DNA from 4 places in the Bacillus spongicola genome. Region 2 is predicted to be linked to each of the others. Evidence: riboswitches for the same ligand, from Rfam matches in the RefSeq annotation. Region 2 holds a riboswitch; each other region holds the start of a gene.
What was found. A riboswitch is a leader RNA that binds a small molecule or an ion and turns the genes downstream of it on or off. The one in region 2 is predicted to bind cobalamin.

Region 1 (4,273 bases), on a different contig from region 2:
TTTTGACTAAACGTTACTATACCTTTAGACAAAAGTGTTGTCTTTTTTTTTGAAATAAATGTCACCGCCGGAATCAGCCCCAGCCCAGCAACCACCTTCATTGACGATTCCATACCATGCTCGTCCACTACCTTATCCCCTAGCATCTGATAGCCTCCACATATGCCGAAAACAGCCGTTCCTTGCTCTGACAGTGTGTAAATACGGTTCGCCAATCCACTATCGTGTAAAAAAAGTAGGTCGCTTAATGTATTTTTACTACCCGGTAACACCACCATATCAGGCTCACCTAACTCTTCCGCTTTTTGAACATATCGCACATGGCAATCCGGTTCGCTAAAGAAAGGATCGATATCTGTAAAATTAGATATAAAAGGAAACCGAATGACTGCAATGTCCAATTCTCTTGTTGAATCCCTAGTTGAGGTGTAACTGTCGAGAATGACCGAATCCTCTGCCTCAATGTTCAAATCCGCTACATACGGAACAACACCAAGAACAGGAACCCCTGTATATTCCTCTAGCCAACTCAAGCCGGGCGTAAGCAACGATACATCACCCCTGAACTTATTGATGACAATACCAATTACCCTTTGGCGGTCCGCCTTTTCCAAGAGCTGTAACGTTCCGACGAGGCTGGCAAACACTCCACCCTTTTCGATATCCCCTACGAGAATGACTGGTGCATTGGTTAGCCGGGCAACACGCATGTTGACGAGTTCACGATCGTTTAGGTTAATCTCTGCAGGACTCCCTGCCCCTTCTATTACAATACAGTCATAATCTTTTTTAAGTAGGGAATACGATTCCTGAATCAACTGCAATCCTTTTTCATAAAAATCCTGTCGGTACTCGCCGGCTTTCATATTTTGAAAAGGTACACCGTTCACGACAATTTGTGATTGATAGTCTCCTGTCGGCTTGATCAGAATTGGATTCATTTCCGTCGTCGCTACTACACCTGCCGCTTCCGCCTGTACTCCCTGCGCCCTTCCGATTTCCTTTCCATCAGACGTAATATAGGAATTGAGCGACATATTCTGGGATTTAAACGGTGTTGTCCGATATCCGTCTTGCGCAAAAATGCGGCACAAGGCGGTAACAATCACACTTTTCCCGGCATCTGAATGCGTTCCCTGCACCATGATTGGTGTTCCTTTAAACATAAATCTCCCCTCCAAACAACGTTGTATCCAGTTCTCAACCAGCTCCAGCTCGGAAATAAATTGGATATGCGTGTGGACAACAATGACCATTCTTCAGTTTGTCACAATGGCATCTTCTCCCTTCGGTTAAAATTCAATTCCTTTAACTGCCGAGACCCCTTCGTTGTAATAATGTTTTTCAGCTTCAATGACAGAAACCAAATCAGCTGACATTTTTACTCTTTCATGTGCATCCCGACCGGTGATCAAAAGGTGAACGTGTTTTGGCTTGTTCTGGATAAGTTCAAGAACTTCAGCTATTGGAAGAACGTCGTCTACCTGAAAGCTCTGAATTGCGAGAGCATTGTTCAACTCATCCAAAATAACAACATCGTATTCCCCACTCATCACGACTTCTTTAGCTATCGGCCAGCCCAGCCGCAATGCGTCCCTGTGCTCTTCTGGTGTTTTTGTCCATGTAAAACCTATGCCTAACTGGACCATCTCCACACCAAGCTTCTTAAGAGCAAGCTGCTCTCCGTAGCTACGCTCAGGGGATTTGATAAACTGAAGGACCTTCACCCTCATCCCTCTTCCGACTGCTCGTACCGCCAACCCTATCGCAGACGTAGTCTTGCCTTTACCATCTCCTGTGTACACTAATGTCAGACCTCTTTGCTTCACCATTTTATTCATCGTTGCCTCCTCTTTGTCTCCAATAAAAAAACGCCTTCCTGAGTAAACACAGAAAAGACGCTTAAGGACATTCAATAAATGAACAAATCTACAGCCATCCGAATAGACAGAAGGCGTGAGATTTAATTGCACTAAATATGACTTTAAGCATTCTTTCCTCGCAGAATCCTAAAAAACAAATAGGCAGGTTTCCTGACTCACGTCTCAAACGCAGTGCTGTTCCTTCCCATGCTTGTTTCACACAGTGGACTATAGCATTGCTAAACGTTTACAGTGGCGGGGCCCGTGCTGGATTTTCACCAGCTTCCCTTTTAACCTTCATCATAAAGGCACCTATTTGTTGATCGAAATATGTAATTAATGAAACCCTATGAAACTACCGACGAATTCATTGTAGCGTAATATGCCGGAAAAGTCTTTAGTGAATATCTATAGTATTGCATAAAACTATTTGTAATTTGTCCAACCAACAAAAAACGACTAGAAATTTGGAAATAAATGTTTAGTTGGCATTTTCTGATACCCATGTAGCCGTGTCGACCAAAAGGGCTGTTCCGTTCCTTTTGTAAGACGAAGAAAAGGTGCCTCCACTCCAAACCACTAATGCTCTATAGGAAATGGGTAAGGTACGGTATCTAAATTCATCGTCTCTTGATTTTAAGAATGATTACCATATCATTTCATTGAAGTTGAAGTTTCCTCCAAGTGTTATCATATTTCATATGGAATGAGTAGAAATTGCAGATATAAAAGTGGAGAAGTGTCTTCCTTTATAATCAAATTATCCTACAGTTCTCAACACCTACTCCCTTTCGTCGAGGTACAAAAAGATAATTAATTTACCATGCTCTTTGAATAGAATCTTATTTTATTTTATTTTATTTTATTTTATTTTATTTTATTTTAAGCATACTGGCTTTTATTAATTCGGTTTGGCTATTAATCTTTTTCTTTCATAATTGAGTATGCACCACTAAACATTGCAAATAATAATCCTGCAATAGGGAACAAAATCCAATTAATATACCATAAGTGAAAGATAAACCCACTAATCAAGAAAAGAATAACAGTAAAAGGCCATAAAATTGCTGCAAAGGCACCTATTACTTTGTTTGTATGTTTTGGAATGGAGTATTCATTAATTTTTAATAGCTTTTGATAGCTTTCTCTTTTCAAACCAAAATATATTAATATATAAACAGCTACAGCAATGATAAGCAAAAGTACTACTACTCCATAGCTAATTGCATCCGTATTAAAAGCTGCAGCTATCATTAAATAAAGTGGCGACAAGATACACAAAACCACACCGGTAATTAGTGACATTGTATAGGTGGAGCGAAAAGAATCATATTCTTTTTCAATAGAGTTTTTCACATGAACAGGCAATTCAAAATGAAATTCTATTTGCTTGTACTTATCTAAGCCCATTCCTGCATAGATGAACATACCAACCGCTACAGCCACAAGTGAAAGTAACGAAATGACTCCGACAAAACCCCCTACTTCTTGTGAAATACCTGTAAAGATCCGCACGCCTATTAATTCAGTAAATAACAATAACAAAGATACGCCAATCAAACACAAACCTACACCCATACCAATGAACATACTATATCTTTTATTTGCCTCCAAATAATCGTTTACTTCTTCCTCTGATAGAATTGGAAGATCTCCGGTTTTCTCTTTATGATCTATGTCAAATTCCTTTATTAACTCATTAATATTACCAAACTCAGACATAACGATTCCGATTACTTCGTTTTCTGACTTCCCACTTCTTTTCAATTCATAATATTTGTCTTCCATGTTGGTTAGCATGTCTTCTTTCAATGCTTCCATTTCTTTAGTCTTTGGCAAATGTGCAAACATATTGTTCAAATAATTAATAATGGTATCCACTTAAAACTCCTCCTTAATAAATTTATTAATTACTTCCTTTGTTAACTCCCATTCTTTACACTTTTCTTTATAATAGTTAATCCCTGATCGTGTAATCTTATAATAGGTCCGCCTCTTCCCAAATGTCTCATCTTTATAGAATGATTCAATGTAACCGTTTTTCAACAAACGATTGAATGCTGAATATAATGTTGTTTCCTTTATGATGTACTTTTCATGTGATAGTTCTTTTACGTTCTTTGAGATTTCATATCCGTAAGAATCATTTTCCAATAACATATAGAGAATAATTGTGTCATTATAACCTCGCATAACATCACTGCTAATCAAATATATTCTCCTTTCTCATAGTTCATACCCTTTTAGGTTTTACCGCAATTAATAATATTCACTTCATCTGTCGTAGTAATTTGAGTATACCCTATTTACTACGACAGATAAAGTAAAAAAAAAAATTTATCACACAAATACTGTATTTGCGTGATACTCAATTTCCTTTTTCTGCCTTTCCTTCGAGTATGAAATCATCA
Region 2 (9,159 bases):
AAAAGAGACCCTCAGTTTGTTTCATGAAGCGTATGCACGTGCATGTGCTGATTGGGTTGTTGGAATGAATGCATCAAGAGTGTATACATTATTATTGAAAAATAAAGGCATGTCAGATGTGTTTTCAGCTGGTCGCGTGCAAACGCCGACTCTGGCTCTTATTGTGAAACGAGAAAAAGAGATTGAACAATTCAAAAGTGAACCGTTTTGGGAAGTATTGGCAACATTCAATATGGACGGTAAAGCCTATGAAGGCAAATGGCAAAAAGAAGATGATTCTCGTTTAAAAGAGAAGGAAATGGCCGATAAAATCGCCGCTTTTTGCAAGGGAAAACAGGCAGAAGTTGCTAAGGTTGAGAAAGAGCGGAAAGAATACCTGCCGCCTCTTCTTTTTAATTTATCTGCCCTGCAAGCAACGGCGAATAAAGCGTATAAATTTTCACCAAAGAAAACGCTAGACATTACCCAAAAACTTTATCAAAAAGGAATTGTGTCCTATCCACGGTCGGACTCTACCCATGTAACACCTGGAGAAGCGGAAATGTTTCCTGAAATTTTAAACAAAATCGCTCAATTTTCAGCATATAAAGAGTTGTTTCCATTACCAAATGAGTCAATTTTACATAATAAACGTTATGTTAATGAAAAAAAGGTCACTGATCATTACGCCATTATTCCAACTGAGCAAGTAAAGGATCCAAGTAAGCTGTCTCCAGATGAAGAAAAAATCTATGATTTACTGGTGCGGCGTTTAATTGCGGCACACTATGAAGCGTCTATTTTTGATTATTCCACCATTACAACGCTTGTTGAAGGACGCGCTGAATTCATTTCAAAAGGAAAGCAGCAAATTAAAGAGGGTTGGCGGAAGGTGATTTTCCAGCAAGGGGGCGAGAAGGACGTAATTTTGCCGCTTGTGGAAAAAGGCGATTCAGGTAAGGTTTCAGACGTGAAGGTGAAAGAAAGCAAAACGCAACCGCCGAAACGATATACAGAAGGACAACTGATTACGTTAATGAAAACGGCAGGTAAGCACTTGGAAAATGATGAACTTGAAAAAGTATTAAAAAAAACAGAAGGGCTTGGAACCGAAGCGACAAGGGCAGGCATCATAACGATGCTACAAGACCGGAAGTATATCTCCATTAAGAAAAATCAAGTGTTCGCCACGGATAAAGCCAAGGTGCTGATTGAGGCGGTAGGAGACAAAATTTTAGCTTCTGCCGAAATGACTGCGAAATGGGAACAACGACTTCATGAAATTGGTGACGGGAAGGCATCGGCTTTAACGTTTATGGAACAAGTGAAAAAATTATCTGCCAAAATCATTGCCGATGCGGTGGAAGACAGCAACTCTTGGACCTTTGCTGGGATCGATACAGAATCCGTTCAAGGAACGAAAAACAAGTACTCAGTCGGTAAATCGGTCGGTGTTTGTCCATTATGTGGTGGCAAAGTATTAGATAAATCTACCTTCTACGGTTGTAGTGAATATAAAACGAAGAATTGCAAATTTAGCTTTTCTAAAAAAATATTAGGTAAGACGATCTCTCAAACCAATGCGAAAAAATTACTTTCAAAGGGCAAAACAGACACCATCAAAGGTTTCAAAAAGGGAGAGAATGTATTTGATGCTAGGCTTGTTTGGAATGCAGGAGAAAAGAAAACACAATTTGACTTTTCTGGTTCTGAGCAGTCAACAACACCAAAATAGATCGGAGGGGTCATCATCGATAATATATCCTATATCGTTCTTTTAGTACTGAGCTTATCTTATTTCTTTTTTTACAGAAAATACCGAAGCTTCTTAGTACCCTATGTGATTTTTGAAAGTGGATTAATTTTGTGGGTTATTAGTTTATTTATCTTGGAAGATTGGACAGGTATCATTGCTGGCATAATAGCTTTAGTCTTGATTACAATCGGGGTTATTTTAGCTGTTAGACAATTGCTTGTGAGAAGATAATCCTTGAGATATTTCATTAAAATGGTATAAAAGGTTCTTTTCGCAAAGATTGTTGCTTTTGAACCAGTCCAAAAATGTTGCTATAGTTTTGTTCCGGGCATGCTTTCGCCTATTTTTCCTGGAAATCAAAAGTGAAATGGGCGATTTAATGAAAAATCTGATGAAATGGCCACAATGTCTACGAAAAAAGGCATTAAAAAAGAACCATTTTTTCCTTCTGGGGAAGAATGGTTCTTGTGCTTTAATCGATAGGTTAGCTCTTTTTTGGTTTTGGTTTTTCTTGTAGTTAAATTTAACTGGCCGTAAGAACTTCTAAAAATCACTGGATTTGGACTACCTTCTCTCGTTCTTTTTTCGCGAATTTTTTTTGCGTTTGATTTCGTCAACCCTACCACTTCATTTCCGTGTGTATTTAACCCTCACCTACAGATGGGAGTTATGCTGCGTACCTAATTATACAATATTATCATCAAAAGGCGAAAATTCTAACTTGTCAATCGTGAGAGAGACGTCTATAATGTATCACAGATACTATAATTTGTGTCTTAATAACTTATGAATACTATATATAGTACTATAACCGATTTTAAAGGTGTCATTTGAGACTTAATAGGGAATTTGGTGAGAAACCAAAACTGTCCCCGCAACTGTAAGTGTGTACGAAATAAGCAGATCCACTGTCACGATGAGATGGGAAGGGCTTAGAGTAGGCGAACACACGAGTCAGGAGACCTGCCTTTTGAAATACGTATTATCTTCTTCGGGAATTGAGAAGGTAGGACGATGGTATATTTGGTAGGTTTTTTGATAGCTTATCATCATATCGACGTTCTAACCCATCCTCCTGAGTGATGGGTTTTTTAATTGGTTCGTTTTCTTTTTTTGATTATTTCCCTTTTTATATATTGGGAAATTGCATGTTTTAAATACGTGATCAGGAGAGTAGGAAACTAGTAAGATAAAAATTCAACTCAGATCTTGTGAGCCCGAAGAGCTAGTGTTCTATAAAATGGAGGAAAATTCAATGGAAAACATCGTAAGCACCGACCAGTCTAGGACGATTCAAACAAGGATCGTATTGCCACCAGATACCAATCATTTAGACAGTATTTTTGGAGGAAAGGTATTAGCTTATATTGATGAAGTCGCTGCCCTAGCAGCAATGAAACATAGTCGATGTCTTGTGGTGACGGCGTCGATTGATTCCGTACATTTTTTGTCGTCAGCAAAGGTAGGCGATATATTAACCCTTGAGGGATATGTCGTGTCAACCGGAAGAACATCGATGGAGGTGTATGTAAAGGTAGAGAGTGAGGACCTGTTAACAGGTCAGAAAGCTATCACAACAACTTCCTTCTTAACGATGGTTGCAATGGATTCAAACAGCATACCGACAGAAGTTCCCAGAGTACTCCCTCAGACCTTAGAGGAGGAAAAACGGTTTGAAGAGGCCCAGCTTAGGAAGAAAATTCGCAAGCAAAATCAGAAAATGACGAAAGGGGAATGAGTATGATTACCAATATTTATCCTGATAAAGAAATATATATGGACTACCTACATTCGCTTGAAAAAAGGTTTCCTCAGCTATCAATCACCGAATTGAGTGAGAAGGTTTTAACGAACATTAACGATTCTGATCATACGTCCTTTTATGATCTTGTTATTCTCGGAGCGCTCGAACGCTTAACGTCAATCGAACCAGACTGGACATTTGTGGCAGCGAAGGCGTACCTAGATCGATTGTACGAACAAGCCTTGGAACACAGACAAATAGGTCAACCTTATGAATCATTTTTTGAATTGATTTCTTCATTAACGGCTCAAGGAATCTATCATGAATCCCTACTTACTTCCTATTCCAAAGAAGAAATCCAGGAGTTAGGACAGCTTCTATCACCAGAAAAAGATCTTCTATTTAACTATATTGGCCTGGTGACATTAAGTGAACGATATTTAGCATCTTCCCACAATGGAGCGACAATGGAGCTTCCTCAGGAGCGATTTATGATTATTGCGATGGACTTGATGAAACTTGAGCCTTCATCCAAACGAATTGCTCTTGTAGCAGAATCATATTGGGCGATGTCGAATTTATATATGACAGTTGCAACACCAACCTTAGCAAATGCTGGAAAAAATCATGGACAATTATCGAGTTGTTTTATTGATACGGTCGATGATTCACTCCGCAGCATATATGACACGAATACAGATATTGCCACATTAAGTAAAAATGGAGGCGGAATCGGGGTCTATTTAGGGAAAATCCGTAGCCGTGGAAGCAGTATTAAGGGCTTTAAAAACATCAGTTCAGGGGTGATTCCGTGGATGAAGCAACTCAATAATACTGCGGTTGCAGTAGACCAACTTGGACAGAGACAGGGGGCAATTGCGGTTTATTTAGATGTTTGGCATAAAGATATTTTCTCATTTTTAGATACCCGTCTAAATAACGGTGACGAACGCCAACGAACGCATGATTTGTTTACGGGAGTCTGTCTTCCAGATGTGTTCATGGAAATGGTGGAGAAACGTGAAAATTGGTATTTATTCGATCCTCATGAAGTGAGTGAAACGATGGGATTTTCGTTAGAGGATTATTTTGATGAAAAGCCAGGATCTGGGGAGTTTTCAGACCGCTATTGGAGTTGTGTTCAGAATACGGCAATATCAAAGGAAATGGTTCCTGCGATTGAGTTGTTCAAACGAATTATGATTTCACAACTCGAAACCGGTACTCCCTATATGTTCTACCGAGATACAGTAAATCGTCTCAACGCTAATCACCACGAAGGGATGATTTATTGTGCCAACCTATGCACTGAAATTACGCAAAATATGAGTCCGACCATTCTTGCTGAGGAATACATTCAAGACGGAAATATTGTTAGTGTGAAAAAGCCAGGTGATTTTGTGGTGTGCAATTTATCCTCACTATCGTTGGCAGTAACCATCCGTGATGATGTTTTAGAACGCTTGATTCCCATTCAAGTTCGCATGCTCGATAATGTGATAGACGTTAATAAAATTCCGCTTCCACAAGCGCAGTTAACGAACCAAAAATACCGTGGAATCGGACTGGGCACATTTGGCTGGCATCATTTCCTTGCCTTAAACGGGGTGAAGTGGGAGAGTGAGGAAGCGATTACTGAATGTGATGAAATCTATGAAAATATCGCTTATTTAACGATTAAAGCAAGTATGAATCTTGCGAAAGAAAAAGGAGCTTATCCCGCTTATGTCGGAAGCGATTGGCATACGGGCACTTATTTTGAAAAACGGGGATATAGAGGAGAAAAATGGGGTGAGTTAAAGGAAGAGGTGCAATCATTCGGAATTCGGAATGGTTATTTGCTTGCGATTGCCCCTAATTCATCGACCGCATTAATAGCTGGATCCACAGCAAGCATCGATCCCATCTTTCGGAAGGAATATTCTGAGGAAAAGAAAGATTATAAGATTCCCGTTACAGCTCCTGACTTAACACCTGAAACCTCATGGTATTACGTTAACGCTTATCGAGTTGATCAGCATTGGAGCATTAAACAAAATGAGAAGAGACAGAAACATATCGATCAATCAATATCGTTTAATTTCTATATTTCTAATGATATTAAAGCGAAAGATCTACTAAACTTACATCTTGATGCATGGCGTTCAGGATTGAAAACAACCTATTATACAAGGTCAACTTCAGGTCAAACTGTTGATGAATGTGAAAGCTGTCATAGCTAAGGAGGGGTAATATGGAAGAGATAAAAAGAAGAGTACTAATGGATACTGATGCGCCCAATCGTAGTACTAGCATTTTAAACGGAAGCAGTTCGAATGTATTAAATTGGGATGATGTTCGTTATAACTGGGCGTATCCGAAATATAAACGAATGTTAGCGAATTTCTGGACGCCATTTGAAATCAATATGAGCAAAGACATAAAACAATTTCCTAGTTTGAGTGAAAAAGAGCAAACATCCTTTTTGAAAATCATTGGTTTATTGGCCTTACTGGATAGTATTCAAACCGATTTTGCCGGAAAAGTCGCTGACTATTTGACAGACTCAAGTTTGAATGCTTTGATGATCATTCTTGCACAGCAAGAAGTAATTCATAATCATTCTTATAGTTATGTACTATCAAGTATCGTGGATAAAACGAAACAAGAAGAGGTGTTTCAATATTGGCGAAACGAACCTACCCTTCAAAAAAGAAATGCTTTTATTACCAGCGGATATGAGGCGTTTATTGATCATCCTTCAGTCGATACCTTTCTTCGAGCAATCATTATGGATGTAATATTAGAAGGTTTGTTTTTTTATAGTGGATTCGCCTTTTTTTATAATTTGGCCCGAAATCAAAAAATGGTCGCTACGAGCACGATGATTAATTACATCAATCGTGATGAACAAATTCATGTCGGTTTGTTCGAAAAAATCTTCAAAGAAGTGCTCGCTGAATACCCAGAATCTGATACTGAACATTTCCAGCAATACGGTACAGAAACCTTTCGCGAAGCCGCCTTATTAGAAATAGAATGGGGCAAAGAAGTGATTGGGGATGAATTCCAAGGAATTCTTTCTTCAGAAGTTGAAGAATATATAAAATTCATGGCAAATAAACGAGCTCAACAGCTTGGTTTTCAACCACCTTTTGAAGGACATCGAACCAACCCGCTTCGTTGGATCATTGCCTATCAAGAAGTAGATTTAGGCAAAACTGACTTTTTCGAGCAAAAATCTAGACAATACACCAAAACATCGGCTGCTAATGGGTTTGATGAATTGTAAAGGCTCTTTTCGCAAACTGTCGATCTTGGCACAAAAAAAACAGGCAGTAAGGGGCTTTCGATTGATTTCCTCCTTTTCATTTAGTATTGAAGAGTTTTTCATTAGGAAAGAGCACGAAGACATAGAAGTCAAAGGTTTTGTTGCTATTTGAAAATCCACAATCTTTTTTATAGGCTCTATTCACAGACTTTGTTGCTCTAGCATATAAAAACCGATGGAAACACACTTCTCTTTCCTCATTTCGATTTAAAAATAATTCGAAAAGATGTTCGAAGTCACTCTTCATCACGAAATAAGGACCAATTCGAAAATCCACAATTTTTGCGAAAACAGCCTTGTTAAAAAAACATTGTAAATGAGAAAAGCCGGAGAGAATACTATCTTTCCGGCTTTTCTCATATTCTTTTCTTGGAAAATTGGGGATAAGAAAGGGGCTACTGCTTTATTTAACAATAGCTTTTACATTTTGAACAAAGATTGATCAAAATGTAGGGGGAGTATTTTTCTCTGCAATAGCATTTTATAAAAAAATTGATAATTTCGGTAAGCGAATCGCTAAAGAAATCCCCCAATTGCGAATTTGACAGCCCACTACGTGAAGCAACAAACTTTGCGGAAAAGCCATTATAAAAAATACAATTTCTTTAATTTTTCAACTTCAAAGTCATCTGATAAATCAATAAAATATTCTGCTTGCCATGATTGAGTCCTAGTAGCATTTGTATTCAATTCTGTTTCCCAATTTGGATAAACTCTAATTGCCATTTTCCCTTTTTGCTTGGGACTTTTCAATATTCCATATTTGAGAAGCACTTTTTTAGGGAAAATAAATTGCCCTCGCCTCTCGTTGTCTATGACAGATACGATTAATTTCTCTGGTGAACTCTCATAGCTATAAGCTTGATTGATTCCCTTAGAATTTTTCTCCCAAAATGCAACAAAATATCCCTTCTTTTTAGGAGTTAATTTAGCAAGTCTACTTCTGTAAACGTGTTTATTTATTATTAAAAGTAAGCCCTCATATTCACTATTTTGAACTTCTCTTTTTAGAACAAAGGTCTCTATACTTCCAACCTCGTTCATAATATTTCTGAACAAACTTTCAGATTTCATTTTAACCCCATTCTCCTATAGATCATTTTTCTTAGACTAACAAATACCGATAGATTAATATTTTTATTATACAAAGAAGTAATTAAAGATAGCAAAAAATCAGTTTCACTCCATTTTTTAAACGACATTCTTCGCAACTTTATTACAAATGATCAATCTTTATTTTAAATTGTCAAACTCTGTATTAAATGATCAATCTTTTTTATAAAACTACACCAGTTGAAGTGGTTTTAGTTGGGGCATTTGCCTGCCGTCCCTGGGCAGCCACTTTCGCTTTTCTTTGTCCAGCTGCAGTGGCTTGCGGCTCGGGGTCAAATGAATAACCCTCCAGTGATGCAGGCATCACTTCCGAGTTCTTCATTTGCCTGACGCCGCAGAGCAGCCACTTTCGCTTTTCGTGATCCAGCTGCAGTGGCTAGGGACTCGGGCATTTGTCAGCCCCCTACGTGAAGCAGGCTTCACTTCGTGTTCTGCCAGATGCCTGCCGTCCCTGGGCAGCCACTTTCGCTTTTCTTTGTCTTTCGAACTTTTTTTGTTTTTTTTCATATAATACCTTATCTTTCGGGTTCTTAGTAAGTGACGTTGAGGAGCGAGGTGTATGCGGAATTTTCTTCTTGCAATTGTTTTATTTTTATGTGGTTTTGCTGTGTACATGCTTTTGGTTTTTTTTTATTGGAGTGATTGGAATCAGACGAAAGTGATTGCACACCGGGGTGCTTCTGGGTATGCGCCTGAAAACACTCTAGCTGCGTTCGATTTAGCTGTAGAAATGAAGGCAGACTACATTGAATTTGATTTGCAAATGAGCAAAGATGGTGAACTTGTAGTGATTCATGATGATTCAATCGATCGAACAACGGATGGTTCAGGAAGGATTGGGGATCTAACATATGAAGAAATCCTTCAATTTGATGCAGGAAGCTGGTTTCATTTACAATTTTCTGGTCAAAAGGTTCCTAGCTTAACTCAGGTTCTTGAGCGATACGCAGGTGAAATCGGGCTATTAATCGAATTGAAAGAACCGGACCGCTATGAAGATATTGAATTAAAGTTAGCAGATGCGTTAGAAGTATACCTAGATATCGAGGCAGAGCGCCATCCAATTGTCGTTCAATCCTTCGACCTGCCTTCACTTTTATTGTTTCATGAATACTCACCACGAGTTCCAGTTGGAATTGTCATAACTGACTCTACCTTTGAAGGTGAGGAACAATTAACAGAATATGCGGAGTATGTGGATTTTGTGAGCCCCAAAAAATCAGTATTAAATGATCGTTTCATAAAAAAAACGAAGAT
Region 3 (9,159 bases), on a different contig from region 2:
TTTTCCTTCTGCTTTTGTCGCGATTTCTTCAATAATATTTTCAGTCGCTAATTTTCCGTACAAGCGACCATTCCCATCTGTTTCTAACGTAATATATAATCGATCACCTTTTGCAGGCCATATTTCCACGAACCTCGGCAGATCATCTGCTGAAATGAGTACATCTTTTGGCAACCCAAGTGATACAAACACACCTAACTCAGGGTGCACGTCGACAACCTCCACCCATCCGTAAGTCCCTTGTACAATCTCAGGGATTTTCATAGTGGCAGTTAGTCTACCTTGTTTATCTTGATATAAAAAGACTTCCACATCATCTCCAATATGAACATCTCCTACAACCTCTCTGTGATGTAGCAGAATTCCGTCTCCATCATAATCTGTATCGGTTAAGAAAAAGCCAAACGGAGCTTCACGATCAACCACAAACATCTCTACCGTTCCTGCTTGAAAATCGTACATATGTAACACGTCCTCTCAAAATAGTGAAATTTCCATCAGTCTAGGGTTCATCTTCACCCGTTAACAATCTCTTGAACCATTCATCTTCCGACTAGCTTCATCTCCCTCGTCATTCGATCACAATTGCACCTTCACGATTAATCAAGGAATATGAGTTAGTCCTAATTGAATACATTCATTCATTTTCACCGCATTTTAACATATCATGTTTTACGCAGTTTGTATAGGTGCATTCCTTCTATAATAAGTGCAATTCACTTTAATCTAGACAAGAAAAAATTCTTTAATTTCCTACTTTCTTACTTGGTCAAATGCTCATTCGTATGGCTCTTTTCGCAATGATTTTGGCTTTTCGAATATTAAAAATACCATTGGCTTGTATGAAATCGTGCACCTTTCCTAATGAAAAATTCTTTATTTCTAGATGAGAAGTAGGAATTCAATAAAAAAGCCATACTGCCTATAATTCTTTGTGCCAAGAGCAACTAAGTATACGAAATGCTCCAAACCTTACAAAACAGTCTTTTCAAAAAAAAATCTAGTGAAATCTTCACTAGATTTTTAATCGTACTCATCCGACTTCAACTTTATGAACATTAATATATCCAGAATTAGAATTTTCTAAACCCTCTTTAATTACATATTGTTAAATGTTCTCATTTGATCTTCATTCACTTTTAATCAAGCTGTTTTCGCAAAGTTTGTGGCTTTTCGAATCAGTTGATCACCTATGATAAAGCTTTGTTTCGGGCTTATTTACGAAAAGCGAAAGTGGCTGCCCAGGGACGGCAGGCATCTGGCAGAACACGAAGTAAAGCCTGCTTCACGCAGTGGGCTGACAAATGCCCGAGTCCCTAGCCACTGCAGCTAGACACGTCTGTTTTTAATGGAATTCAACAGTGAAATGGAAGATTTAATCAAAAATACGATGAAATAGCCACAATGTATACAAAAAGCCTTTAATGATTATAATTCAGCTATCACTCGCTATCAGAATCTGTCGAGTTAAATACATCTTTACTTCGGATATACTCCACATCCTTAACACCTGTACGAAAATTAACTACTCTTGCTGCGGCAAAGAAAAAATCCGATAAACGATTTAAATACTGCAATGCAAGCGGTGAGGTGGATGCATCCAATTTAGACAATTGAACGACAAGTCTTTCTCCTCGACGAGTCACAGTCCGAGCGATATGTAAGCTTGCTGACGCTTCATTTCCACCGGGAAGGACAAATCGTTGGAGTGGCGGGCATTCATCGGTGTACTCATCAATTCTAGATTCTAGGTAGTTCAGTTGATTTTCGCTGAATACGGTTGGGCGATTGGTGTTAAGTGTAGCCAATTCTCCGCCAAGGTCAAATAATTCATGTTGAATCTTTTCTAGATCTTTTTGTATATCACGAACTGCCTTTTCTTTAAGTTGTGCACGTGCTTGTCCGACAAAAGAATTGATTTCATCCACGGTTCCATAGGCTTCCACTCGTAAATCATCCTTGTAAACACGTCCGCCGATGACACTTGTTTTCCCTTTGTCTCCACCTTTTGTATAGAGTTTCATTTGTCTCCTCCTTTGGTATTAAAAGCAGTATTTTTTTGAATCGCTTCAATAGTGCATTCATAAACCTTTCTTCCAATCATACTTCCTAATTCAGTAGCACTTCCAGCATAAGCTGAAAATTTTCCTTGTTGTGTGGCAGCTACTAAAATGCTATCTGTCGGTGTACCTGTCGCAAGAGTAGATGTCCGCTTGTCTTTAATGCTTAAATCAAAAAATGCTTTCGACTTTGCCTCGGTTGCGGTCATAATACTCTGCAAAAACGCTTCTTGCGATAAAGAGCCATTAATGAAAATCATCGTATTTATCGTCCCAGGTGCAGCGGAATCAATTACATCGGAATTAGACGCATCTCGAGCATGGCCAATTCCCGCTGTCACAACAATAAGGAGTGAAAAACCATGCTCAACATACTCTTTTATCGAAACCGAACTCATTTCCACCGCAGTCATCATCCCTACCGTTTCTTCAACGATAAATCCTTCTTTCATTATATACTGTTTCATCTCGTCAATTGGTTCATCATGCTCATAATCGAGAGAGACCTTTCGATTCATAAACGTTTTATACCAACCCATCCCGGCTCCTATGACAGCAGAAGAGAGAACCTTTAGCGGTATGGGGCTTTGCAAAAGGATATACTTGTTCTGCACCGAAATCATTTCAGAGTGAAGGACAACCACACTTTCTTGCTGACGCACACTTGGTGAAATCAACACTTGTGGTTTCGCTACATGAGGATGTATCGTCTTTTCAATATTAGTTTTGTATACATCAAAAATCGTTCTCTCCGTTATGACATTATTAGGAGAGTCAACTTGCCGAATTTCTCCTTTATCAAGTAGAAGGAGTTGATCGCAGTATAAACTAGCTAAATTCAAATCGTGAAAAATTGATACGATGGTTAAATCTCGTTCAACAGTCCATGCCCTTAAGGTATCTAGAAGGTCTTTTTGAAAAGATAAATCCAAATGATTCGTTGGTTCATCCAATAACAAAATTTCCGGTTCTTGAGCTAGTGCTTGTGCTAAAAAAACGCGTTGCTTTTCACCACCAGAAAGCTCTTCCAAACGCGCTTTTTCATAGTGTTTAATTCCCGTCAAACCCAACACTGTTTGAACGATCCTCTCGTCTCTATCACTCCAAGACGTAAACAAACCACGTTGATGCGCATACCTCCCTAAAGAGACCGTCTCTTTGACACTATAGGATAAAGAGACCGTTGTCATTTGAGGCAAAACCGCTGTCGTTTTTGCTAGTTCTTTTGCTGAATAGTCCTGAAGATCTTTTCCTGAAATAAGAATAGAACCCGATTGGATGGGGAGTAAGCCGGTTATCATTTTTAATAGTGTCGTCTTCCCACTTCCATTTGGTCCTAATATTCCATATAACTCTCCCTTATTAACCGAAAACGAGACTTTTTTTATCACATTTTCCGAAGCATATCCACCACTAACATTACGCACTTCTATCATGATGAACCACTACTTTCATGTTTTTGTTTCATTAAAACAAGACCAAACACCGGTGCACCAATGATGGCCGTAATCACTCCAATTGGTAGTTCCGTTGGAGAAATAATGGTTCTTGACACGACATCTGCCAAAATAAGAAATCCTCCACCGAATAGCATCGACAAAATGAGCAATTGACGATGTCTTGGACCCCAAATCTGACGAACAAAATGAGGAATAACCAATCCAACAAAGCCGATTGTGCCTGATACGGAAACTGCGGCTCCAGTTAAAATAGAACCACCAAGTAAAATCATTAATTTCTTTCGGTGAACATTCACTCCTAAATATTGAGCTTTTTCTTCCCCAAAACTTAGAACGTCCAGCTCATTTGCTTGAATCCAAAGAAGGATACTTCCGAATAAAAAGAAGGGAAGTAGAATCCACACATATTGCCACCCTCTCATTGCCACGCTTCCTAATAACCAGCCAATAATTTGTCGAAGTTCATCATTTGTCAGCGCAATCATCAAGGAAAGTAAAGCACCTAAAAAGGAACTCACGATGATTCCTGTTAAAATAATCGTCTCTACTTTCATACTAATGTCAATTTTCTTAGTAAAAAATAACACGAAAAAAATCGTCAGTGAGGATGCAAAAATACTCATAAATGGTAAGGTGAATAGTCCCAAAATTGGCAGTGATAGATGAAAAAAGAGCGTCACAACCGCACCTACCGAGGCACCCGAAGAAACCCCTAATGTATAGGGGTCCGCCAAGGGATTTCGTAATAGCCCTTGAAAAGCGGCTCCTGCAATAGCAAGAGACGCCCCTACAAGTCCAGCTAATACTACACGAGGTAAGCGTATAGCAGACACAATATACAAAAACTGTTCCTCTATTTGAAAAGAAAGGAACGGTGCTACTTTCATCAAAACTAATTGAAGTATGACTGTGAACGGAACCGAAACAGTACCAATAGAAACACCTAATAGGATAGAAACAATTAAAAATACAACCGCAAAACTATACGTTAAGAATGAATTAGTTCGTAAATACCTCTGGATAAACCGCTTTGGCAACTCCCTCTACTCCTTGTATTAATCTAGGACCTGGACGTGTAACTAGATCTGAATGGATATCAAAAATCTCTTCTTTCTCCACTGCAGTTACCCCAATCCATCCTTCTCTGGCTAATACTTGACCAATTGGATCCTCTGAATAATAGCCATAAGTGGTAATAATGACATCTGGATTTAATGCAACGATGGCTTCCTCTGTCATTTGTGGCCAGCCTTCTTGCTCTCCAACTGCATTCTTAGCTGAAATCAACTCTAATATTTCATGAAGAAAGGTATTTTGTCCAGCAGTATAAATTTCTGGTGCAGGAGATATTTCAAAAAAGACCGTCTTTTTCTTATCTTCTGATATAGAATCCGCTTTTTCTTTAATCGTCAAAAGCGCTGATTTCATCTCTTCAACTTCTTGATTTGCTTCCTCAACTTGACCAGTAGCTTGACCGATAAGCTTAACCGAAGCATACAGATCTTCAAAACTATCAGCCTGATCAACAACAACAACTGCTACCCCTGCATCTTGAATTTGCTTGAGTCCTGCTTGTGCCATCGAATAGCTTGATTCATGTGCTAAAACAAGATCTGGATTTAAAGAGATGATTTTCTCGACATTAAATTCCATTCCCCCGATTTTTTCAAGCTCAAACACTTCTTCAGGGTAGTTATCAAAATCCGTCACCGCAATCACTTCCTCAGATAATCCGAGTTCAAATAATATTTCTGTATTACTCGGAATTAAGGACACAATTTTCGTTGGTCTCTCCTCAATGGTTACTTCTTGTCCAGCACTATCAGTTAAGGTAACTGGAAAAGTTGTAGTTACTAATTTTGTTTCGGATGTAGTCTCTTTCGGCTTGGTTTCAGCATCGCCACATCCACTTAACCCTAGTGATAAAATTAAAAATAAACTTATCATATAAATTCTTTTCATTTTTACTCCCCCTATTGTCTAAAATAAAAAGGCTATTTCCGCAAAGAGTGTGGCTTTTCGAATAGGGATAAACCCCTTGAAATGTATGACTTCATGCTCCTTTCCTAGCGAGAAATTTTAGATTTCTACATTACTGGGAAGAAATAACTCGAAAAAACCTTACTACCTGTTCTTTCTTTGTGATAGGAGCAACAAACTTTACGAAAAGAGCCAAAAAAACATCTTCCCAATAGAAGATGCGGTGTGTGTAAAAAGGCAAACGCTATCATTTTTTTTGACAACACGGCCTTAATACACCATCCTATCCTCGTAGGTTTTTTGGGTGCAGAGAATTAGGCAGGTCTCCTGGCTTCATGGTCATCGTTTGCTGTACCTTCCCGTGCAAGAATCTACACAGTGGATATTACAACTCACTCCCATTTACAGTGGCGGGACCGCGTTGGCTTTTCACCAACTTCCCTATTATGATAATAACCGTATTATCACCTAATCCCAACGTATTTAGTTTTTGTTTCCGCCATTAGTCATTATACACTAGTTTTTTCTCAGATTGGGACTAAATATTTTGAATTATTCTCACTTTAAAGTAATCAAATAAAACAGGCACCTTAAAAAGGTACCTGTTTCACTTACTGTTATTAGTTACTCCGAATCCTTCATATTAATTTAATAACCATGCAGAGTGTGAGAATACATACAATCTTTATGGCTGCACTACATTCAGGAAATATAGTCCACTTCGGCTACATTCCGATTAAACCTGTTGCTCTTTTTCAATGAACGTTTCTCGAATCAAGAATTTTTGAATTTTCCCACTCGCATTTCGAGGCAATTCATCGACAAATACATACTCTCTTGGGCGTTTATAATCTGCTAACAGATCACCATTTTTCAAGTATGCATCAAGATCAGCGTTTGTAAGTGCTTCGTTCTTAGCTACGATGATGGCTGTGACTTGTTCTCCCCACTTCTCATGTGGTTTCCCGAGTACAGCAACATCTAACACCTCTTCATGGGCATGAAGCGCATCTTCTACTTCTCGCGGATAAACATTCTCTCCCCCTGAGATGATCATATCGTCCACTCGATCGGCAACATATAAAAACCCTTCTTCATCCATGTAGCCTAAATCACTCGAATGATACCACCCTTTATATAACGCTTTTTCAGTAGCATCATCCCGATTGAAATAACCCATCATGGTGCAAGAACCACGAATAATGATTTCGCCCACTTCTCCTGGTGCACAGAGATCATCAGGCTCAGACGGCCCACCCTCATTCGGTTTCACGACGCGAATTTCATGATTATACGCCGCCCGTCCGGCAGAACCTGTTTTCGTAAGTTGTTCATCTTGAAGCAAGAAAGTAACCGCGGGTCCCATTTCCGTTTGACCATATGCTTGGATTAACCCTATGCCTAACTTTTCATCAATGGCTTTCACAAGTACTGGAGGCATTGGTGCTGCTCCGTAAAGACCGATTCTTAATGATGAGGTATTGAATTGATCTAAATCATATTGAAGTAGCATATTCCACATCGTCGGAGCGGCAAAGAAGGTAGTAATTTGTTCTGAATTAATCACACCCAGCACACGTTCTGGATGGAATTGATGCAGAATGACGTTTTTCGCCCCTGCTTGAACACGCGGTAAGAAGCAACAATGTAGTTCCGCACAATGAAACATTGGCGCAGTGACCAAACCGATATCATTTGAGGAAATACCTAAGACCGCATTACAGATTAAACTTTGTTCAGCCATATCTCGGTGGCGATGGAAGACTCCTTTCGGTCGCCCCGTTGTTCCACTCGTATACATAATGGCATAGGGATCATTTTCGTTGACCTCACATTCATCCCACTCAGCTGTACAGGCATTAACTGTTGTATCATAATTTTTAGCGAACTCAGGCTTTTTATCGCCTGTATACCAAAAAATAATAGAAGAGAAATCATCAGCAAGGCTTTCAATAGGACCAGAAAGAGCTTCTTCAAATAAAACTACCTTCGGCTGGCAATCTTGAAGAATGTACTTAACTTCCTGTGCTTTCAAGCGGAAATTTATGGGATTTAAGACCGCTCCTACTTTGCCACAAGCAAAGAAAATCGTTGCAAGTTCTAACGTATTAAATAGAAAAGTGGAAACCCGGTCCCCCTTTTTCACTCCTGCAGCCTTTAGCGCGTTGGCTGCTCGGTGAACTTCCTGTTGCCATTGTCCATACGTCCACCGTGTACCTGTTTTTTCTTCTATGATTGCCTCTTTATTTCGGAATTTACTAACTGTCTGATCAAATATAGAGCCGGTTGTTGCGTACATTCAATCTCCTCCTTTTATTCTGAAATAAGTTCTTGGCTTAATTGGTCTCGTAGAGCACGCTTCAAAAACTTCCCAACTGAGGTTTTCGGAATCTCATTTAGAAAAATAATATCATCGGGTAACCACCATTTTGCAAATTGAGTAGAGAGGTAGGATAAGAGTTCGTCTTTGATCGACTCTTCGTACCCCTCTTGCAGCACAACACATGCCAGTGGTCGCTCTTGCCATTTTTTATGTGGTACAGCAATCACCGCTGCTTCAAATACGGCGTCATGAGTCATTAGGGCATTTTCCAAATCAACCGACGATATCCATTCTCCGCCACTTTTGATCAAATCCTTCGTTCGATCAGTAATTTTGATATAACCGTCCTTGCTTCTCGTCGCGATATCACCGGTATATAGCCAACCGTCTTTAAAAGTTTCTTTGCTCCGTTCATCCCGGTAATATTCATGTGCCACCCATGGACCACGAACGATAAGTTCTCCCATCGTTTTTCCGTCCCAAGGAACCTCACCATTTTCATTAATAATTTTCACATCTAGACCAGGTATCACCATGCCCTGCAGTGCTCTTGTATTTACACGTTCTTCCATAGAAAGGGTATCCATATTACTCGTTAATGTTGAAAGGGAGACGATCGGACTTGTTTCAGTCATGCCATAACCTTGGATAAACGGAATGTGGTACTTTTCTTCAAAGGCCCTGATAATATTTTTCGGAGCGGCAGATCCACCGCATACGACCGCTCGTAAACTACTAATGTCGTAATTTTCTTTTTCTAACAAATTCACAAAAGCAAGCCAAATCGTTGGCACGCCAGCCGTAATTGTCACTCCCGCATCTTGAATTAAAGAGGCTATCACATCAGGAGTCATATTTGGACCTGGCAACACTAGACTCGTGCCAAACCAGACTGCAGCAAATGGTAACCCCCATGCATTTGCATGAAACATGGGTACAATCGGCATACATACATCTCGCTCAGACAAGGCAATCGTATCTGCTAAGCCTGTGGCCATAGCGTGAAGAACGATGCCTCTATGGGTATAAACGACTCCCTTTGGATTACCAGTTGTAGCCGAGGTGTAGCACATACCAGCGGGTGTGTTCTCATCCAAATCTTCCCTAAGTGGAAAATCTTCGTCTGCTTCTTTTAATAACTCTTCATAGGAGTAGACGGATGGTAATGTTGTCTGAGGAAGGGTGTCATTGTCCGTCATAATGATATACTTTTCAACCGTTTTCAACTCATGTTGAACTTGTTCGATAAGAGGAACTAAATCCTCATCTATTAATAATATTTTATCTTCAGCGTGATTAATCACATAGGCAATATGTTCAGGTGATAAGCGAATAT
Region 4 (9,159 bases), on a different contig from region 2:
GAAGGATATGAGCTTCATATGGGAGTGACGGAACAGAAGGAAGAATTGTCTCCGTTTATAGAACTGCCCGGGAGAGCTGAAGGTGTCCAGTGCGATAATATTACCGGGACATACTTTCATGGGATTTTTCACAATGATGAATTCCGGGAAATGTGGTTAAATTCTCTGAGAGTAAAGAAAGGACTTGAACCCATTGAAAACCGAATTTCTTTTGCGAGATTAAGGGAGGAGTCCTTTAATAAGCTTGCAGATGTGGTTAGGGAGCATCTTTCGTTAGAGTTGATTTATAAAAGAATGATAGATTTTCAAAGAGAAGAGAGTGATAAACATGATTCGCCGTTTTAACATAGAACCTGTCAATAAGGATCAAGGAGACAAAATACAGGGCTATTTAGACACTTTGACCAAACCGCAAGGGAGCCTAGGGATAGTAGAAGATATCTCCATTCAGCTCGGGCAAATCACCAGCAATGACTTTCCGGTAGTTACGCCACCAGGCATTATCGTGTTTGCAGCCGATCATGGTGTAGCGGCTGAAGGAGTTTCAGCCTATCCTCAGGAAGTGACGGTCCAAATGGTTCACAATTTTCTTAACGGGGGAGCAGCCATCAATGTGCTTGCAAAGCAGATTGGGGCAAGAATCGAGATTGTTGACATGGGGGTAGCAAGCGATTTGCAAAGAGAGGGCCTCCATATCAAAAAAGTACGACATGGTACAGGCAATTTTCTAAAAGAGGACGCAATGACACGAGAAGAAGCTATTCGAGCAATAGAGGCTGGAAGTGAGGTGGCAACGAAGGTATTAAATGATGGTGTGAAATGCCTCATCATTGGGGAAATGGGAATCGGAAATACGACGAGCAGCAGTGCTGTACTTGCAGTTTTAAGCGGGCTGGATGTATCCCAAGTGGTTGGTGCTGGAACAGGAATTTCAGATGAAAAACAAAAAAATAAGCGGGACGTGATCCGCCAGGCAATCGACATGCGGCAACCTGATCAGGGAGATCCAATTGATATTCTTTCCAAACTCGGTGGTCTGGAAATTGCCGGGATGATCGGCGCCATTTTAAAAGCTGCGGAACAGAAAACGCCTGTTTTGATAGACGGATTCATCAGTACGATTGCTGCTCTTCTCGCAGCAGAGTTACACAATGAAGTTAAAGATTATCTTTTTATCGGCCACCAATCACAAGAAGTAGGGCATCAGCATGCTATCAAACTATTAGAGAAAACACCTATCTTAAACTTAAGTTTAAGACTAGGTGAAGGGACAGGTGCTGCTCTGGCATACCCCGTACTCCAAGCTGCAACGAATATCTTAAAAGAAATGTCCACGTTCACCGCTGCTGGTGTAAAGGGAAAATTATAGTGAAATAAAAATTTACAATATTGGAAAATTACATTATAATAACGAAAGAATAAAAAAATGAATATTACGACAAATAGGTTCCTTTCATGTTCAGAAATCGTACTGGACATGGAAGGTGAAAAGGGAAGTTGGTGTAAATCCAACACGGTCCCGCCACTGTAAGCGTTGAGGAAAGCTGTAAGAGTCCACTGTACACGATAAAGGTGTATGGGAAGGCACAGCGGACCAGTGAAGCGTAAGTCAGGAGACCTGCCTATCTTGTTATTTAAGCTCCTTCGAGGAAAAGGGTGTTTAAAGTACGGAGTTTCCTTGTATATGGATTTGCGATAGCAATCTAGCATACTCGGGATACATAGGTGCTTTTGGACATTCAACGCTTCCTTTGGAATGCGTTTTTTTATTTGAGTAAAATGTTAAAGGGGAAAAGAATTATGAATCAGTTAAAACAAAAATGGGGGATTTTCAGTTTTGTCCTTATCCTGACTTTGGGTATTATAACTGGCTGTGGAACCTCAACAAATGAAAAAAATAAATCCGTTAATGGAAACTCTAATGAACAGGAGTCGGGTCAGGAACAGGCGCAAGAGTCAGAGACAGCCTTTCCTGTCACGATTGTCGATGATGCTGGTTCAGAGGTTACCTTGGATGAAGAACCAAACACGATTGTTTCCATGCAACCAAGCAATACGGAAATAGCTTATGCGCTTGGATTGGGAGAGAAAATGGTCGGGGTTTCGGATTTTGCCAACTATCCTCCGGAAACGGCAGATGTACAAAAAGTGGGTGGTCAGGATATGAATGTGGAATCAATCTTGACCCTTCTACCTGATGTTATTTTTGTTACTGATTACCATCAACAGAACCACAAGGATATTTTAAAACAGTTTGAGGGAGTGGGTATTAAGGTAATCGTCATCGGTAGCGAATCTTCATTTGCAGATGTTTATGAGACGATGGAGCTAATCGGGAAAGTTACAGGTAAGACAACTGAAGCAGAAGCGCTGATTACCGATATGAAGGACCGCCTTATTGCTGTTAAGAAGAAAGCAAAGGAAGTAACAGATATGAAGAAGGTGTGGGTGGAGGTATCGCCTGCACCTGACATTTACACAACTGGGCAAGGAACGTTTATGCACGAGATGCTCGAATCCATCCAGGCGGAAAATGTGGCAGGTGACCTGGAGGGGTGGGTAAAACTAACGGAAGAGGAAATCGTCCAGTTGAACCCGGATGTCATAGTCACTACCTATGGCTATTATGTGGATAATCCGAAAGAAGGAGTTATGGCTCGTTCTGGTTGGTCCGAGGTTCCTGCCATCAAGGACGGAGAGGTATATGATGTGGACAGCGATACGGTAACTAGACCTGGACCTCGTCTCATTGAGGGAGTGGAAAATCTTGCGAAGCTTATCTATCCAGAGGTTTATAAGAAATAAATTTGTTTGGCTTTATATCGGGTGTGGAGGGTTTGTACTTGGTACAGCCCTCCTTGGTTTATTGAACAGCAGTGTTTATCTCCCAGTACCAACTATTTTACATATTTTATTTGAGAATATGTTTGGGTTTGGGTGGCTCGTTGATGTTCCGAAAAATGAAGTAATGATTATCTGGAATATCCGATTTCCAAGGGTGCTTCTTGCCATGATTGTGGGGGCATCTCTGGCACTTGCAGGGGCAGCATTTCAGGGCTTGCTACGAAATCCTTTGGCAGATCCCTATACAATCGGGGTTTCCTCCGGGGCAGCTCTTGGGGCAGTTGCGGTGATATTCTTTAACATTACCATTATAGGATTAGGAAGCTTCACCCTTCCAGTGGTATCCATCATAAGCGGATTGGTGTCCCTTCTGTTTGTGTTTGGATTGGTACGATTAAGTAACAGGGGACTGGCAATAGAAACGATTATCCTTGCAGGAATCATCACCAGCGCATTCATCGGTTCCATTATTTCGTTGATTATCGCACTTGGTGATAAGGAATCTATGACGCAGATAATATACTGGCTGTATGGAAGTGTCGGCATGAGAGGTTGGGGGCATGTGCAGCTAATTTTTCCGTTTATGATTTTGGGAGCTGCTTTGTTGTTCATACATATTCGTGAACTAAATGCGATGGCGCTCGGGGAAGAGGCAGCTGATCATATTGGGGTGAATGTGAAGAGGGGAAAGATTAGGATTCTCCTAGGTGCATCTTTATTAACTGGATCAGCTGTTGCTGTGTCGGGTTCCATTGGATTTGTAGGATTGGTGATTCCCCACTTTGTCCGACTGATGACAGGTCCTAATCACCGCCATGTGCTTCCACTGTCCATGCTAATTGGTGGAGGATTTCTCGTATTAGCTGACTTAATGGCGAGAACGTTGATTGCACCAAAGGAACTTCCAATCGGAGTCATCACAGCCTTAATTGGAGCGCCGATTTTTGCCGTTCTTTTAGTAAAGGAAAGGATTGGAAGGGGGCGGAGCAATGATTAAGATAAAGAATTTGGTTGGAGGATATAGTGCAAGAGACCCTATTATTAGAGGGGTAAATCTAGAGATTTTTCAGGGTGAGTTTTTTGCGTTACTCGGCCCAAATGGAAGTGGGAAGACAACTTTATTTAAACTGGTCACCGGCCAGCTTCAGGTTTTCGAAGGGGATTTGCTACTTGCAGGTAAGTCTGTTTCATCTTTGTCAAAATTGGAAAAGGCGAAAATGGTGGCGGTGCTGACCCAGGAGATTCATGTCTCGTTCGACTACACAGTGGAGGAAATCATCAGCCTTGGTCGGTATCCTCATCAAAAAGGTCTCCTGAAAAGTTTATCTGCTAAAGATAAGGAAATCATGCTTCAGGTAATGGAAGTAACGAACATCACGAGGTACGCTAATAAACAGTTCAGAAAACTGAGCGGTGGGGAGAAGCAACGGGTGTTACTCGCTAAAGCGCTGGCTCAAGAACCAGAAATTCTTTTACTGGATGAACCGACAAACCATCTTGACATTAAGCATACTTTTCATATGTTGGACCTTATTAAAGAATGGCAGAAGACAAAGGGTCTGACTGTCTTTGCGATTCTACATGACTTGAATATTGCCTCCCTATACGCCGATCGCCTTGCCCTTTTACATAATGGATTATTTCTGGAAGTGGGCGATGCGGAAACACTTCGGAAAGAGAAACAGTTGAAAGAGGTGTACGAAGTGAAGATTGGGGCTGATTCCCATCCGGTCGTTCCGAAGCCTCAGCTTTTCATGACGCCAAAATTTGTAGAGGAAAATGAAAAGGTCAGGTTTAGCAATAACTTTACGTTCCAACAGGACGATGCATGCCTACATATTCAATCCAGCCTCCCTCTCCGTACCATTTCCAATGGGGTAGTGGGAGATGGGATCCAGTGGCACAAGCATTTTTGTAATTTTCATGTGAATAAAAATTACAACTGCAGCGATCCGGTAAGGGATATAGAGGAATGGCTAGTAGTGAAGGGGATTCCCCCAGAACAGACGGTCGGGATGATGACGGCCGTTCATCTCGCTGACGTGGTGGTAAGGAAGAAAGTAGTGGAGGACCTTGAATTTATGGTAGTTGTAACAGCCGGAGTGGGAAATGCGGTGGATATTACGAATGCAAAATGGTGCCCAGCTCCTTTTACGGTAGGCACTATAAACACCATGGTATTCATCAATGGCCATTTATCCGATAGCGCATTGGTCAACGGACTGATGTCAGCCACAGAAGCCAAAGTGAAAGCCCTAAATGATCTGAATGTGAAGGATCCCCAGACTGGAACGATTGCATCAGGCACTTCGACAGATGCAATGGTACTAGCAGTGACGCAACAAGGGGAGCGAACTCCTTATGCTGGCTCCGGTACGCTCCTTGGCATAGGAATTGGTCATATTGTCTATGAAGCAGTGAAAGAAGCTCTTTTGAAATACTGGAATCGAGTAGAAACTAATGATAGATAATTTTTTTATAGGACTCATAATAATATTGGGAGCTGTTTTACTGGACTTCATTCTCGGAGATCCACGTTGGTTACCGCACCCAGTCGTGCAAATGGGAAGGTTTATTTCGCTGTTGGACAGAAATTGGAATAAAGGGATCAATCGAAAAGCGAAAGGAGTAACCCTTACATTGACCATCGTAATTACTGTTTATGGTCTTACCCTTCTCATGGTCTACTTAGCAAATTTACTTCACTTATGGGTTGGTGTGGCAGCCGAAATCTATTTCACTTTCACCACCATCGCAATAAAAGGGTTGAAAGATGCAGGCAGAAGCGTATTTAAACCATTGAGTGTGGGGAATCTGGTCGAGGCGAGAAAGTGTTTAAGTATGATAGTCGGCCGTGACACTGAAAAGCTTTCGGAAAGTGAAATTGTCAGAGGAACAGTCGAGACAGTTGCTGAGAATACTGTGGACGGAATTACTGCTCCACTATTTTGGGCAATGGTCGGCGGTGCACCCTTGGCAATGGCTTACCGAGCTATAAACACACTTGACTCCATGGTCGGCTATAAAAATGATCTATATAAAGAGTTCGGTTGGGCCTCGGCAAGATTGGATGATTTGGCAAACTTTATTCCAGCAAGACTAACCGCTCTTACCATGTGGCTTTCTTCGTTTTTTATAAAAGGTTCAAGAAGCTTTGAGGCATGGACAATCGCGCTGAGAGATGCTAAGAAGCATCCCAGTCCTAACAGTGGATGGTCGGAAGCGATGACGGCAGGGCTGATTGGAATTCAACTGGGTGGTGTCAATTACTACAAAGGAATAAAGTCTGACCGAGCAACGATGGGGGAAGCTTTGACACAGCTTAAACCAACTGACATTACTAAGAGCATTTACTATATGCACGGAGGCTGGATAGGTTTTGTATTACTAGGAACAATCTTTTTATTATTACTGCATTTGGTTGGAGGGGGATGATGGAATGAACTGGCCAGAACACGGGGGGCAGCCTGCACAAATGAAAAAGTTATTTCATTTGAAGAAGGAAGTCGAGGTCTATGATTTCAGTGCAAACCTTAATCCGATAGGTCCACCGAAATGGTTAAAGGAAGAAATGGAGAAGCAGTGGCAAAAGCTCATGTGCTACCCTGACCCTCATTATTCCAGCAGCAGGGCTACTTTGGCACGAATCGAAGATGTTGATGAGGATGAAATCCTTTTAACAAACGGTGGGGCAGAAGCTATTTTCCTTGTTGCCAAATATTTCGAAGGGAAGAGGGCGGGGATAGTGCACCCGGTCTTTTCCGAATATGAACGAGCGTGTAGACATTACCATCTGGATGTGACAGATGTCTTGGTGTCAGCAGAAGACGACTTTCAATTGCCCGTGAACAAGATTGTAGAGCTCATGTCGGATATAGATGTCCTATTTCTTTGTCGCCCCAATAATCCAACCGGTATGGTTGTGCCGAAAAATGAAATGAAAATCCTGCTCGAGCAGGGATTAATCAGCCATACTTATTTAGTGGTAGATGAAGCATTCGTCGACTTTATTCCATCCGAGTCGTTGGGGCCACTGTTGAAGAATTATCCCAATATGGTTTTGTTGCGGTCTTTGACGAAAATGTACACCATTCCTGGTCTTCGACTGGGCTATATCATGGGGGGGAGTAGGATTGTAGAAGTGTTAAAAAAGGAACAGATTCCCTGGAGTGTCAATGCAATAGCGGATGCGGTGGCACCTCGCCTTTTAGAAGATAAGGAGTTTTTGATACGGACCTTTGAGTGGCTTCGTGAGCAGACAGATGTGTTGCGGACCTTTTATGAAGGTCAGGATTTTTATATGTCTCCAACTTGTGTGAATTTCTATCTAATGCAGGATCAAAAAAATCCGAATCAGATGGAGGAACTTTTCAACTTTTTGTTGAGGAACGGGATATTAGCAAGGCATACCCATAACTTCAAAGGACTAGGCGGTCGTTTTTTAAGATTTTCCATTCGGTCGGAAGATGAAAATACTAAATTGCTCAGATTGCTCCGGAAGTGGAGAGAGCGAGGATGATTGTCTTTGTTTCAGGAGGAGCTCGCTCAGGAAAAAGTACTTTTGCAGAGAGGATGGCACTTGATATTTACAATAAGAATAAACTTATCAACGGCCGTCTCTTTTATCTTGCTACTGCAAAGAGAAGTGATGAGGAGATGGATAGACGAATTTTCCTTCACCAAAAGGGACGAGGAAAAGTTTGGGAGGTCTTGGAGGAGCCCTATGATTTAGATAGGAAATTGGGACTCTCCCGAAAAGGAGATGTTGTGTTGTTGGATTGCCTGACTATTTGGCTAAGTAATATGATGTTTGATCGTGCCACTTCCAATGATGAGATATTAGATGAGGTGGCAAAATGGACGAAGATTGTCAGAAAGAAGGATGTCAAGCTCTTCATTGTATCTAATGCTGTCAATGAAGAGCTTCCTTCAAAATATGATTCGGTCAAGCATTATGTTTATCTACTGGAGAAACTCCATCAGCTCATAGTAGAGCAGTCAGATGTCGCTATTCAGGTTAGGTCAGGAATTCCGAAGTACTGGAAAGGTGGAGAGGTTATCTCATGAAAAACAGCGTGTATGGTTTCCTTTTGGCGCTTCAGTTTTTAACAAGAATACCAGTACCATTCGAGTGTCCATGGAATAAGGAGACAAGCAGATGGGCATTAAAGTGCTATCCGCTAACAGGCATTATTCTAGCAAGTCTGCTTGTAATTGTTGTTTGGCTTTTACAGCCAGTTCTGCCATTGTGGATAGTGGCGTTACTTGTTTTGTCCTTTTGGATCTGGCTCACTGGTGGTTTACATTTAGACGGATGGATGGATGTGGCGGATGCAGCGGGCTCGAACGCTCCGCTTGAGAGGAAATGGGAAATTATGAAAGATCCCCATGTAGGAAGCTTTGGCATTTTGAGCCTTTTATTTTTATTAGTTTGGAAGACGGTTTTTATTTATCTAATATTAGAGGTGTCTTATCTACATATTTTTTCTTTCGTTATTATACTAGCTTTCTCTCGGTTTATTGCAGTGTTCCTTATGTGTTTTTACCCTTCTGCTAAGCAGAAGGGTCTGGCTGAGGAATGGAAACGAAACTTAACTAAGGTGGATGTTGCACTGGCATTCCTTCCTTTAGCTGTAGCGTTAATTTTTCTACCTAGTTATCTTATATTGTTACCTGCATATCTGTTATTTAGTTGGTGTTATGGTCTTTGGATGATGAAGAGATTTAAAGGAATCAATGGAGATCTATTGGGCAGCGCTATTGAAGGAGGAGAGCTATGGGGACTTGCCGTCGTGTGGATTTATATCTCGTTCGTCATGGGCTAACGGATTGGAACAGGGAAAAGCGATATTTGGGACATACTGATAGGGATGTAATCGTAGAGGAGTTGGAACAGCTTTCTAGTTTGAAGAAAGAAATAGGTAGGTTGCGCTTCCACTATGTTTATTCCAGCGACCTTGTGAGGTGCCTCTCTACATTGGATTTTCTGGATTTGTCGGTTACTTATTGTGAGGATGCGAGATTAAGAGAATTGAATTTTGGGGAATGGGAAGGAAAAACGTTTGAGGAGTTAAAGGATTTTTCCTTGTACCATGAGTGGATAAATAATTGGGAACAGACAAGCCCTCCTAAAGGGGAGTCAGGGATTGCATTTCAACAGAGAGTGAATTCGTGTGTCGAAGAAATGTTGGAGACCATTGATTCTGCTAACATTTTAATTGTCACACATGGTGGCGTGATTCGATATCTACTTTCCAAGTTTAAAGCCAGCAATTTTTTTTGGGAGTCTCCTGTGGTGAAACATGGACAATGTCT

Region 1: linked by a shared signal. The riboswitch ahead of U8D43_RS05020 (cob(I)yrinic acid a,c-diamide adenosyltransferase) and the one ahead of U8D43_RS00125 (acyl-CoA thioesterase) in region 2 are both predicted to bind cobalamin.
Region 3: linked by a shared signal. The riboswitch ahead of U8D43_RS08905 (ABC transporter substrate-binding protein) and the one ahead of U8D43_RS00125 (acyl-CoA thioesterase) in region 2 are both predicted to bind cobalamin.
Region 4: linked by a shared signal. The riboswitch ahead of U8D43_RS05005 (ABC transporter substrate-binding protein) and the one ahead of U8D43_RS00125 (acyl-CoA thioesterase) in region 2 are both predicted to bind cobalamin.

Annotation. Positions count from the first base shown of each region.
Region 1 is NZ_JAYKTS010000005.1:51,960-56,232, forward strand. Features, by position in the region: gene U8D43_RS05015 (cobyric acid synthase) at 1-1,166, opposite strand, end outside; gene U8D43_RS05020 (cob(I)yrinic acid a,c-diamide adenosyltransferase) at 1,293-1,841, opposite strand; cobalamin riboswitch at 2,007-2,193, opposite strand; gene U8D43_RS05025 (permease prefix domain 1-containing protein) at 2,781-3,743, opposite strand; gene U8D43_RS05030 (PadR family transcriptional regulator) at 3,744-4,073, opposite strand.
Region 2 is NZ_JAYKTS010000001.1:21,963-31,121, forward strand. Features, by position in the region: gene U8D43_RS00115 (DNA topoisomerase III) at 1-1,714, shown strand, start outside; gene U8D43_RS00120 (hypothetical protein) at 1,844-1,966, shown strand; gene brfA (ribosome rescue factor BrfA) at 2,092-2,361, opposite strand; cobalamin riboswitch at 2,540-2,720, shown strand; gene U8D43_RS00125 (acyl-CoA thioesterase) at 2,991-3,473, shown strand; gene U8D43_RS00130 (ribonucleoside-diphosphate reductase subunit alpha) at 3,476-5,701, shown strand; gene U8D43_RS00135 (ribonucleotide-diphosphate reductase subunit beta) at 5,713-6,750, shown strand; gene U8D43_RS00140 (MepB family protein) at 7,375-7,863, opposite strand; gene U8D43_RS00145 (hypothetical protein) at 8,066-8,224, opposite strand; gene U8D43_RS00150 (glycerophosphodiester phosphodiesterase) at 8,462-9,159, shown strand, end outside.
Region 3 is NZ_JAYKTS010000010.1:61,047-70,205, reverse strand. Features, by position in the region: gene U8D43_RS08925 (CvfB family protein) at 1-462, opposite strand, end outside; gene U8D43_RS08920 (cob(I)yrinic acid a,c-diamide adenosyltransferase) at 1,443-2,024, opposite strand; gene U8D43_RS08915 (adenosylcobinamide amidohydrolase) at 2,021-3,496, opposite strand; gene U8D43_RS08910 (FecCD family ABC transporter permease) at 3,493-4,557, opposite strand; gene U8D43_RS08905 (ABC transporter substrate-binding protein) at 4,520-5,482, opposite strand; cobalamin riboswitch at 5,801-5,987, opposite strand; gene U8D43_RS08900 (fatty acid--CoA ligase) at 6,237-7,799, opposite strand; gene U8D43_RS08895 (long-chain fatty acid--CoA ligase) at 7,814-9,159, opposite strand, start outside.
Region 4 is NZ_JAYKTS010000005.1:42,788-51,946, reverse strand. Features, by position in the region: gene U8D43_RS05015 (cobyric acid synthase) at 1-345, shown strand, start outside; gene cobT (nicotinate-nucleotide--dimethylbenzimidazole phosphoribosyltransferase) at 329-1,369, shown strand; cobalamin riboswitch at 1,428-1,640, shown strand; gene U8D43_RS05005 (ABC transporter substrate-binding protein) at 1,801-2,805, shown strand; gene U8D43_RS05000 (FecCD family ABC transporter permease) at 2,768-3,841, shown strand; gene U8D43_RS04995 (adenosylcobinamide amidohydrolase) at 3,834-5,315, shown strand; gene cbiB (adenosylcobinamide-phosphate synthase CbiB) at 5,305-6,279, shown strand; gene cobD (threonine-phosphate decarboxylase CobD) at 6,284-7,363, shown strand; gene U8D43_RS04980 (bifunctional adenosylcobinamide kinase/adenosylcobinamide-phosphate guanylyltransferase) at 7,360-7,911, shown strand; gene cobS (adenosylcobinamide-GDP ribazoletransferase) at 7,908-8,669, shown strand; gene U8D43_RS04970 (histidine phosphatase family protein) at 8,621-9,159, shown strand, end outside.